One region of the Streptomyces sp. NPDC093064 genome, then DNA from elsewhere that is predicted to be linked to it. Evidence: riboswitches for the same ligand, from Rfam matches in the RefSeq annotation. Region 1 holds a riboswitch; the other holds the start of a gene.
The links. A riboswitch is a leader RNA that binds a small molecule or an ion and turns the genes downstream of it on or off. The one in region 1 is predicted to bind S-adenosylmethionine.
Positions count from the first base shown of each region.

Region 2: it holds a riboswitch for S-adenosylmethionine, as region 1 does, so the genes downstream of both, ACIQFZ_RS11710 (aminotransferase class V-fold PLP-dependent enzyme) here and thrC (threonine synthase) in region 1, are expected to answer to the same signal.

Region 1 is NZ_JBIVPK010000009.1:48,041-53,266, forward strand. It holds gene otsB (trehalose-phosphatase) at 1-391, shown strand, start outside; gene ACIQFZ_RS13610 (trehalose-6-phosphate synthase) at 404-1,834, opposite strand; gene ACIQFZ_RS13615 (glucosyl-3-phosphoglycerate synthase) at 1,918-2,898, opposite strand; SAM riboswitch class I at 3,029-3,198, shown strand; gene thrC (threonine synthase) at 3,217-4,500, shown strand; gene ACIQFZ_RS13625 (MoaD/ThiS family protein) at 4,497-4,772, shown strand; gene ACIQFZ_RS13630 (cold-shock protein) at 5,203-5,226, shown strand, end outside.
Region 2 is NZ_JBIVPK010000007.1:176,614-181,839, reverse strand. It holds gene ACIQFZ_RS11720 (cytochrome bc complex cytochrome b subunit) at 1-676, shown strand, start outside; gene trpD (anthranilate phosphoribosyltransferase) at 824-1,888, shown strand; SAM riboswitch class IV at 1,974-2,090, shown strand; gene ACIQFZ_RS11710 (aminotransferase class V-fold PLP-dependent enzyme) at 2,288-3,658, shown strand; gene ACIQFZ_RS11705 (Lrp/AsnC family transcriptional regulator) at 3,685-3,966, opposite strand; gene ACIQFZ_RS11700 (rhomboid family intramembrane serine protease) at 3,963-4,715, opposite strand; gene ACIQFZ_RS11695 (hypothetical protein) at 4,870-5,109, shown strand; gene ACIQFZ_RS11690 (NYN domain-containing protein) at 5,200-5,226, shown strand, end outside.

The DNA of each region.
Region 1 (5,226 bases):
CGCCGTCCACACCCGCCGTGCGGACGACCCGCAGGCCGCGTTCGAGGCGCTGCGCGAGCCCCTCGCCGACCTGGCCCGCCGACACGGGCTGATCGTCGAGCCCGGCCGTATGGTCCTCGAACTGCGCCCTCCGGGCATGGACAAGGGCGTCGCCCTCCTGGACTGCGCCCGCGACCTGGGCGCCACGTCGGTCCTGTACGCGGGCGACGACCTGGGCGACCTGCCGGCCTTCGCCGCGGTCGACAAACTCCGCTCGGACGGGATTCCGGGCGTCCTGGTCTGCAGCGGCAGCACGGAGGTCACGGAGGTGTCGGAGAGGGCCGACCTGGTGGTGGACGGCCCGGCCGGGGTGGTGGCACTGCTGAGGAACCTGGCGGACCGCCTCGCCTAGCCACTCGGCCGCTCAGCCGCCCAGTTCCTCCAGCTGGTCCAGGAACCACCGAGCGGGCGGCAGCGCGGTCGCGGCGGCGGCCAGCCGCTTCGTCCGCTCCGCCCGCTCGTGCTCCGGCATGCTCAGCGCCCGGTGCAGCGCCCCGGACGTCCCGACCACGTCGTACGGGTTGACGACGACCGCGTCCTCCCCCAGCTCCGCGTACGCGCCCGCCTCCCGCGACAGCACCAGCGCACACCCCGAGTCGGAGACGACCGGCACCTCCTTGGCGACCAGGTTCATCCCGTCCCGGATGGGGTTGACCAGCGCCACGTCGGCGATCCGGTACGCCGCGAGCGAGCGCGCGAAGTCGTCCTCCACGTGCAGCAGGACCGGGGTCCAGCCGGGCGTCCCGTAGCGGGTGTTGATCTCCTCGGCCACCCGCCGCACCTCCTCCGTGTACTCCCGGTACACCGCGAGGTCCTGCCGTGAGGGGTAGGCGAACGCCACGTGCACCACCCGCTCGCGCCACTCGGGGCGGTCCTCCAGCAGCTGCCGGTACGCGTGCAGCCCCCGCACGATGTTCTTGGACAGCTCGGTCCGGTCCACCCGCACGATCGTCCGGCGCGGGTTCCCGTCCGATCCGGTGCCGACCTCCTCGCGCAGCGCCGCCATCCGCTCGTCGACGTCGGCACGGTGCGACCGCTCCCGCAGGAACTCCGCGTCCGCGCCCAGCCCGTGCACCCCGATCCGGGTGCCCCCGAGCCCGCCGACGAGCGCGTCGCAGCAGCCGGCGAACGCGTCCGCCCACCGCTGGGTGAGGAAGCCCAGCCGGTCCGCGCCCAGCATCCCGCGCAGCACCTGCTCGGCGATGTCGTCGGGGAGGATCCGGAAGTAGTCCGCCGGCGCCCACGGCGTGTGCGAGAAGTGCCCGATGCGCACATCGGACCGGAAGTCGCGCAGCATCCCCGGCACGAGCGTCAGGTGGTAGTCCTGGACCACCACGGCCGCCCCCTCGGCCGCCTCCTCCGCCAGCGCCTCGGCGAAGGCCAGGTTGTAGGCCTCGTAGGACTTCCAGCGGCGCCGGAACTCCGCGTCGAAGACCGGCTCCAGCGGGGTCTGGTACAGCATGTGGTGGACGAACCACAGCACCGAGTTGGCGATGCCGTTGTAGGCGTCGGAGAAGACCTTCGCGTCGATGTCGAGCATCCGCACCTGCTGCCCGCCGGTCGCCTCCGACGGCAGCCGGCGCCCGCCCTCGAAGCGGCCCGCCGCCTCCCGGTCGGCGTCGCTCAGCGCGGCGCACACCCACACCGCGCCCGCCTCCGGACCGATCGCGGAGAGCCCGGACACCAGCCCCCCGCCTCCGCGCCGGGAGTGGAGCGAGCCGTTCTCGCGCACCTCGTACGAAACCGGGCCGCGATTGGACGCGACCAGTACCTCGGCACCGTGCGTAGAAGCCATACGCCTCAACTTAGCCCGGCCCCGAAACGCTCAAACGTACGGTTCCGCTTCGTAGCCGGCGGACGACGGGCGGGACCGGTGTTTCACGCCACCTGCCGGGCCGCGTACTCCGCGATCTCGGCCATCGGCGGACGCTCCTCCGTGTCCACGCCGTACGTCCGCGGCTCGAAGCCGTTCTCGCCGCGGACGAACTGGGTGAGGCAGGGGCGCACGAGGTGGCCCCGGGCCAGGCGCAGCTGGGCGGTGCGGTAGATCGCGGCGGCCATCCGGCCGAGCGCCTGTCCGTCCTGGTGCCGGTGCCTGCGCACGCCGACGTCGACCTGGGCGAGGGCGTCCAGACCCACCAGGTGCAGCGCGTCGACCAGCATGCCCAGCTCGACGCCGTAGCCGACCGGGAAGGGCAGTTGTTCGAGGAGTGAGCGGCGGGCCGCGTACTCGCCGCCGAGCGGCTGCACGAAGCCGGCCAGCTGCGGCCAGTGCATGTTGAGCAGCGGGCGTGCCATCAGCTCGGTGACCCGTCCGCCCTGCCCGGCCTGCCCGGCCGCGGCCGGTTTGGAGGTGTGCCCGCCGGGCACGGTGAAGGGCCGGTCGTACATCGCCTTGACCAGGTCGACGTCGCGTTCGGTGAGCAGCGGGCCCACGATGCCGGTGACGAAGTCGGAGGAGAACTCCCGCAGATCGGCGTCGACGAAGCAGATGACGTCCCCGCGGGTGACGAGCAGGGAGCGCCACAGAACCTCGCCCTTGCCCGGCACGGCCGGCAGGCGCGGCAGGATCTCGTCGCGGTGCACCACGCGGGCGCCCGCGGCGGCGGCCACCTCGGAGGTGCGGTCGGTGGAGCCCGAGTCGACGACGACGATCTCGTCGACGAGCGGCGCACGCTCCACGAGGTCGCGGCGGATCACCGCGACGATGTCGCCGACCGTCGCCTCCTCGTTCAGCGCGGGCAGCACCACGGAGACCGACTGGCCGGTGCGCTGCTTGGCCGCCAGAATCTGGTGGAGCGGCCGGTCGGCCACGGACCAGGAGCGGGTGGCCAGCCAGCACTCGACTTCTTCCAGCACGGTCAGCGGCTCCTCACTGTTGTCTCGCGCTTCGGACGACTGACTCAGCCGTCCTGGCCTTCCGTTACAGTCTGAACAACGCGGACGACCATCCCATGCCGGGGGTCACCTCCGCGTCACAACCGAATACAGCTCATCCAGAGGGGCAGAGGGACACGGCCCGATGAAGCCCCGGCAACCCTCCAGCCGGTTCTCGTATCGACTGCTGTGCCTGCACAGCCGATCGTCTTCGCGAGGCTCCCGGCTAGGGAAGGTGCCAAATCCGTCTCACGGCGAGATGCGTCGTGAGGAAGATGAGGAGAAAGGGCCTCGCCTCACATGGCTGTGCAGACCGTTGTAAGCAGCACCGACTCCACCGTGGACCTCGGCCCCGCAGCGGCGCTGAGCTGCCGCGAGTGCGGTCACCGCGTCCCCCTCGGCCCGGTCTTCGCCTGCGAGGAGTGTTTCGGCCCGCTGGAGATCGCCTACGACTTCTCGGCCTACGACACCGAGGAGCTGCGCAAGAGGATCGAAGCGGGCCCCGCGAACATCTGGCGCTACGCGCCGCTGCTGCCCGTCCCCGCGGACGTCGCCGGCAAGCCGAACCTGAACCCGGGCTGGACCAAGCTCGTCCGGGCCGACCGCCTCGCCCGCGAACTGGGGGTGACCGGCGGGCTGTACGTGAAGGACGACTCCGGCAATCCCACGCACTCCTTCAAGGACCGCGTGGTCGCCCAGGCACTGGAGGCGGCCCGCGCCTTCGGCTTCACCACCCTCTCCTGCTCCTCGACCGGCAACCTGGCCGGCGCCGTCGGCGCCGCGGCCGCCCGCGCCGGGCTGCGCTCCTGCGTGTTCATCCCGCACGACCTGGAGCAGGGCAAGGTCGTGATGGCCGCGATCTACGGCGGCGAACTCGTCGGCATCGAGGGCAACTACGACGACGTGAACCGTTTCTGCTCCGAGCTGATCGGCGATCCGGCCGGCGAGGGCTGGGGCTTCGTCAACGTCAACCTGCGGCCGTACTACGCCGAGGGCTCCAAGACGCTGGCGTACGAGATCTGCGAGCAGCTCGGCTGGCGGCTGCCGGACCAGATCGTCGTCCCGATCGCCTCGGGCTCCCAGCTCACCAAGGTCGACAAGGGCCTGCGGGAGCTGATCGAGCTGGGGCTGGTCGAGGACAAGCCGTACAAGATCTTCGGCGCCCAGGCCGAGGGCTGCTCGCCGGTGTCCACCGCCTTCAAGGCCGGCCATGAGGTCGTGCGGCCGCAGAAGCCGAACACGATCGCCAAGTCCCTGGCCATCGGCAACCCGGCCGACGGCCCGTACGTCCTGGACATCGCGCGCCGCACCGGTGGCGCGGTGGAGGACGTGACCGACGAGCAGGTCGTCGACGCCATCAAGCTGCTGGCGCGGACCGAGGGCATCTTCGCCGAGACCGCGGGCGGTGTGACGGTCGGCGTGACGAAGAAGCTGGTCGAGGACGGCGTCCTCGACCCGACGAAGACCACCGTCGTCCTCAACACCGGCGACGGGCTGAAGACGCTGGACGCGGTGGCCGGCACCGGCCTGACCGCGACGATCCGTCCGACCCTGGACTCCTTCCGAGAGGCTGGCCTGGCATGAGCGTGACCGTTCGCATCCCCACCATCCTGCGCACCTACACCGGCGGCCGGGCCGAGGTGAACGCCGAGGGCGCGACCCTGTCCGAGGTCATCTCGGACCTGGAGAAGAACCACACGGGCATCTCGGCACGGGTCCTGGACGACCAGGGCAAGCTGCGCCGCTTCGTCAACGTGTACGTCAACGACGACGACGTCCGGTTCGAGCAGGGCCTCGAGACGGCCACCCCGGACGGCGCGGGCGTCTCGATCATCCCGGCGGTCGCCGGCGGCTGATCATTACCTTCGGTAATCCCGATTACGCAGAGTTCATCGAATTGCCCCCTCCGTGAGAGAAGCGGAGGGGGCAATTCTGTGTGGTTGAGCGCGGTAGAGTTGGGGAACGCGCCCTCCAACTCCGAATCCGGGGCCATGGATTCCTGCCGCGAGCCCGGCAAGAAGTAGCCAAAGTCTGCGGGCCTTTTGTGGCATTTGCCTTGTTTGCGGGGCCCGACTTGCCCTGAATTCGCGTGAATTCTTCCTATATTCCGGACCGCGTACGTCCAGATTTCTCGTCCGATTGACCTGTTGCAGACGGCAGTTGGACAGATACATTCAGCCGCGGTCGACGCGTTCCGGCGCACGCCCCCGATCCACGGGGGGTGAGGTCTGACCCGGGTCCGCGAAGTGTGGATCTGTGCAAGGGCCAGTAATAGGGGAGTTAGGCATGGCTCAGGGCACCGTCAAGTGG
Region 2 (5,226 bases), on a different contig from region 1:
CTTCATGCCGGGCTGGGAGGTCAACTTCTGGGGCCACACGCTCGTCCTGGGCGTGTTCATCCCGCTGGTCCTCTTCGGCCTGGTCCTGGCGGCGCTGGCGGCGTACCCGTTCATCGAGTCCTGGATCACCGGCGACAAGCGCGAGCACCACATCCTGGACCGCCCGCGCAACGCCCCGACGCGTACCGCGTTCGGTGTCGCCTGGATCACGATGTACATGATCACGCTGGTCGGCGGCGGCAACGACCTGTGGGCCACGCACTTCCACCTGTCGATCAACGCGGTCACCTGGTTCGTCCGGATCGGCTTCTTCGTCGGACCGATCATCGCGTTCGTCGCCACCAAGCGGATCTGCCTCGGCCTCCAGCGCCGCGACAAGGAGAAGGTGCTGCACGGTCGTGAGACCGGCATCATCAAGCGCCTGCCGCACGGTGAGTTCATCGAGGTCCACGAGCCGCTCAGCCAGGAGCAGCTCTACACGCTCACGGCGCACGACCAGTACGAGCCGGCCGAGATCGGCCCGGCGGTCGACGAGAACGGCGTCGAGCGCAAGATCAAGGGCTCGCAGAAGCTGCGCGCCAAGCTCAGCAACGCGTACTACGGCGAGGACAACCAGATCCCGAAGCCGACCGTCGAGGAGTACAGGGAGATCACGAGCGGCCACGGCCACCACTGATCACTGACCGCTGAGCGTCGCCACGCCACGGTCGAAGGGCCCCGTCCGATCCCCGGACGGGGCCCTTCGCGGTGTCCGGGGCTGGATAGGGTGGACCTGTTCGAGATTCGCGTCCCGCCGTACGGGACACCGACCCAGGAGCGGCATATGAACGCTGTGACCCCCGCTGGAGGCAACACCGCGGCGGGCCGCTCCTGGCCCGCCCTGCTGAACGGCCTGCTGGACGGCCGGGACCTCACCGCCGACGAGACCGCCTGGGCGATGGACCTGATCATGCGCGGCGAGGCGACCGACGCACAGATCGCCGGGTTCGTGGTGGCCCTGCGGGCCAAGGGCGAGACGGTGGAGGAGATCACCGGCCTGGTCCGGACGATGTACGAGCACGCCAATGTGATCGAGGTACCCGGCGCGACCGTAGACATCGTCGGCACCGGCGGCGACGGTGCCAAGACGGTGAACATCTCCACCATGTCCTCGATCGTCGTGGCCGGCACCGGCGCCAGTGTCGTCAAGCACGGCAACCGGGCCGCGTCCTCCGCCTCCGGGGCCTCCGACGTACTGGAGAAGCTCGGCGTCAATCTGGAACTGACGCCGCGGCGGGTGGCCGAGGTCGCGCAGGAGGCCGGAATCACCTTCTGCTTCGCGATCAAGTTCCATCCGGCGCTGCGCCACGCGGGCGCCGCCCGCGGCCAGTTGGCCATCCGCACGGTCTTCAACGTGCTGGGCCCGCTGACCAACCCGGCCAGGGTGCGGGCCCAGGCCGTCGGGGTCGCGGACCCGCGCATGGCACCGGTCGTCGCCGGCGTCTTCGCCGAGCGCGGCCACTCCTCCCTGGTCTTCCGGGGCGACGACGGCCTCGACGAGCTCACCACGACCGCCACCTCCCAGGTCTGGATCGTCCGGGACGGCACGGTGACCCAGGAGCGCTTCGACCCGCGGGACGTCGGCATCGAACTGGTGCCCGTGGAGGCGCTGCGGGGCGGTGACGCCTCGTACAACGCCGAGGTGGCCCGGCGCGTGCTGGACGGCGAGAAGGGGCCCGTACGGGACGCCGTCCTGCTGAACTCCGCGGCGGCGCTGGTGGCCCTGCGGCCGGGCCCGGGCACCCTCGCCGAACAGATCCGGGCCGGTATGGACCGCGCGGCGGAGTCGATCGACTCCGGGTCCGCCAAGCGCACGCTGGAGCGCTGGGTGACCGTCAGCAACGCCTGAGACCCGGGCCTCCCCTCGCAAGGCGCAGTCCACGATCCGGACTGCGCCTTGCGCGTGGAAGATCGTGTGGCAGGATGCTGAACCAGGTCATGAGTGACAGCCATGTGGCCCCGGCCGGCTGTCCGGCAACCCTCCGTCCGTGGCGGGGTGCCCCGGGTGAAGACCAGGCCGTAGGCAGCGAGGCCTACGGCAAGCGCGGACCCCTCGCACTCCTTCGAGTGGACACAGTCCAGGGGTCCTGGTCGACGAGGGAGCCTTCCGTGAGCAAGCGAATGCGCTAGGGCCTGTCGCCCCCGAGGCCGCAGAGCCCCGCCACCGCGCTTTCCCCTTCACCCTTCCCCACGCTCGAGCCATGCCTGCTCGCGTGGTGATTCCGCCTGCTTTCACGGGAGTTCACCCATGTCCGTCTCCACCGTCTCCACCGTCGCCGCCGACCAGTCCGTCTGTTCCCCGCTGCCCGTGCTGGGCCGGGACGTCACCGTTCCGCTCGTCACCGGCGGGGAGGTCACCTACGCGGCGCTCGACTACGCGGCCAGCGCGCCCGCCCTCCAGCGCGTCTGGGACGACGTGGCGGCGTACGCGCCGTACTACGGCAGCGTCCACCGCGGCGCCGGCTACCTCTCCCAGCTCTCCACCGACCTGTTCGAGAACGCCCGGAGGACGGTCGCGGAGTTCCTGGACTGCCGTGCGGAGGACCAGGTGGTCTTCACCCGGTCCACCACCGACTCCCTGAACCTGCTCGCCCGCGCGCTGCCCGCGGACTGCCAGGTCTTCGTCTTCGAGACCGAGCACCACGCCTCGCTGCTGCCGTGGCGGGACGCGCGGGTGACCTGCCTCGACGCCCCGCGCACCCCGGAGCGGGCCGTGGCGACCCTGGAGCGGGCCCTCGCCGGCCGCGACCCCCACGGCCCGGCCCTGGTGTGCGTCACCGGCGCCTCCAACGTCACCGGCGAGCTGTGGCCCGTACGGGAGCTGGCCGCCGCCGCCCACGCGCACGGCGCCCGGATCGTCCTGGACGCCGCCCAGCTCGCCCCGCACCACCCGGTGTCCGTCCGCGACCTCGACGTCGACTGGGTCGCCTTCTCCGGCCACAAGCTGTACGCCCCCTTCGGCTCCGGCGTCCTGGCCGGCCGAGCCGACTGGCTCCGTGAGGCCGAGCCGTACCTCGCGGGCGGCGGCGCGAGCCGCACGGTGGCGCGGCGCGCCGACGGGTCCGTGGACGTGAGCTGGCACGAGTCGGCCGCCCGCCACGAGGCCGGCTCCCCGAACGTCATCGGCGCCTACGCCGTCGCCTCGGCCTGCACGGCGCTGACCGAGGCCGGCTTCGACGACCTCGTCGCGCGCGAGCGGTACCTGATCCGCAAGGTGCGGGCGGGTCTCGCCGAGGTGCCCGAGGTCAGGGTGCTCTCCCTGTTCGGCGACGACGCCCCGCGGGTCGGCGTGATCTCCTTCGTCGTGGCGGGCTGGAACAGCTCCCACTTCGCCGCCGCCCTCTCCGCCGAGTACGGCATCGGCGTCCGCGACGGCCTCTTCTGCGCCCACCCCCTGGTCCGCACCCTGCTGGGCGGCGATCCGCAGAGCCAGGGCGAGTGCGGCGCGCCCGAGGCCGCCCCGGGCGAGAAGTCCCTCAACGCCATCCGCGTGAGCTTCGGCGCGGGGACGCCCGACGAGCACGTGGACCGCTTCGTTGCGGCGGTGCGGGAGCTGGTCAGGGACGGCGCGAAGTGGACGTACCGCACGGAGGACGGCCGCTGCGTGCCCGCGGTGTGATCCGCCCGCTCAGGAGCCCGGGGCGGTCAGGAGTCCAGCCCGATGGCGAACGCCGCCTCCAGGTCGTGCTGCGAGTAGGTGCGGAAGGCCACGTGCGTGTCCGTCCCCTCGACGCCCGGGATCTTGCTGATCCGCCCCGGGATGACCTCCGCCAGGTCCTCGTGCTGCCGCACCCGGACCATGGCGATCAGGTCGTAGGTGCCGGTGACGGAGAAGACCTCGCTGACCGAGTCCAGTGAGGCGATCTGCTCGGCGATCTCGGGGATCCGGTCCACGCTGGTCTTGATGAGGACGATCGCGGTGATCACGGCTGGTTCTCTCCCTCGGGGGCCGGAGCAGGGGCGGCCTTCACTCTAGTCTTCCGGCCGAACCAGGCCCACGCGCAGGCGAAGCCCAGGGCGAAGCCCACCACGTGGGCCAGGTAGGCGACCTGCGGTCCCTCGGCGGCGCGGCCGGCGGCCAGCCACTGGAGGGCCGCCCAGAAGGGCAGCACCACCCACGCGGGAAAGCGCAGCGGCAGGAAGAACAGGAACGGGAAGAGACTGGTCACCCGGGCGCTGGGGAATAGGTAGAGAAACGCGCCGAGGACCGCCGAGATCGCGCCCGAGGCCCCCACCAGGCTCTGCCCGGAGTCGGCGTTGGCGACCGCGTAGCCCACGAGGGCCAGGTAGCCGCAGCCGACGTAGAACAGCGTGAACCGGACGCGGCCCATGCGCTCCTCGGTCATCGCCCCGAAGACGTAGAGGAAGAGCATGTTGCCGAGCAGGTGCACCCAGCTGCCGTGCACGAACAGGGCCGTCGCGGGGGTGAGGGCGGCCCGGAGCGAGCCGGTGAACAAGACGTCGGGGATCACGCCCCACCGCCGGAAGTAGGCCCGCTGGGCGAGCAGCAGCGCGTCCCCCGTGCCGTAGGAGGGATTGAGGCCCGCCGCCGGGCCGGCCACGAAGATCAGACAGCACAGGACGATCAGGGCACACGTCACCGGCGCCTGCATGCTCCGTACCGCCCTGGCCGCCCTGATCGTCCGGGCCGCCACCGTGAACCTGTTGCCGATCATGTGCACAGAGCATGGCGTAACCGGACGCAACCGCACAGACCGCCTCGCCGCCATGGACGGACCGGCGCCGAGAAGCCGCCAGGCCGTAGGGTTACGTGCCACACGCCCAGGGAAGCTGGCGCGCCACGGACACAGAAGGAAGCGAACAGTCACGATGACGGTTCCCCTGCCGACCGCCACGACCCGGTGGCGCTGCACCCTGTGCGGCAACCTCACCCGCTTCGACGTGACCCGCTCGTCGAAGGTCGTGGAGTACGTCCACCTCGACCTGGCGGGAGAGCCGCAGGTCGAGGAGCGCGAGGTGGTCAGTGAGACGATCGAGTCGGTGCGTTGCCGCTGGTGCAACGCCGTGGACCAGGTGGAACTCGTGGACAGGCCGGGCGCCGGCTCCTGAGCGGAGCGGGCCCGCACAGGCGACCCCGGCGGGGGTCCGCGAAGCACAGAGGCACAGAGGCACCGAGGCATTGAGGCATTGGGGTGACGGATGGTGGAGACACAAGGCGGGGGGCCG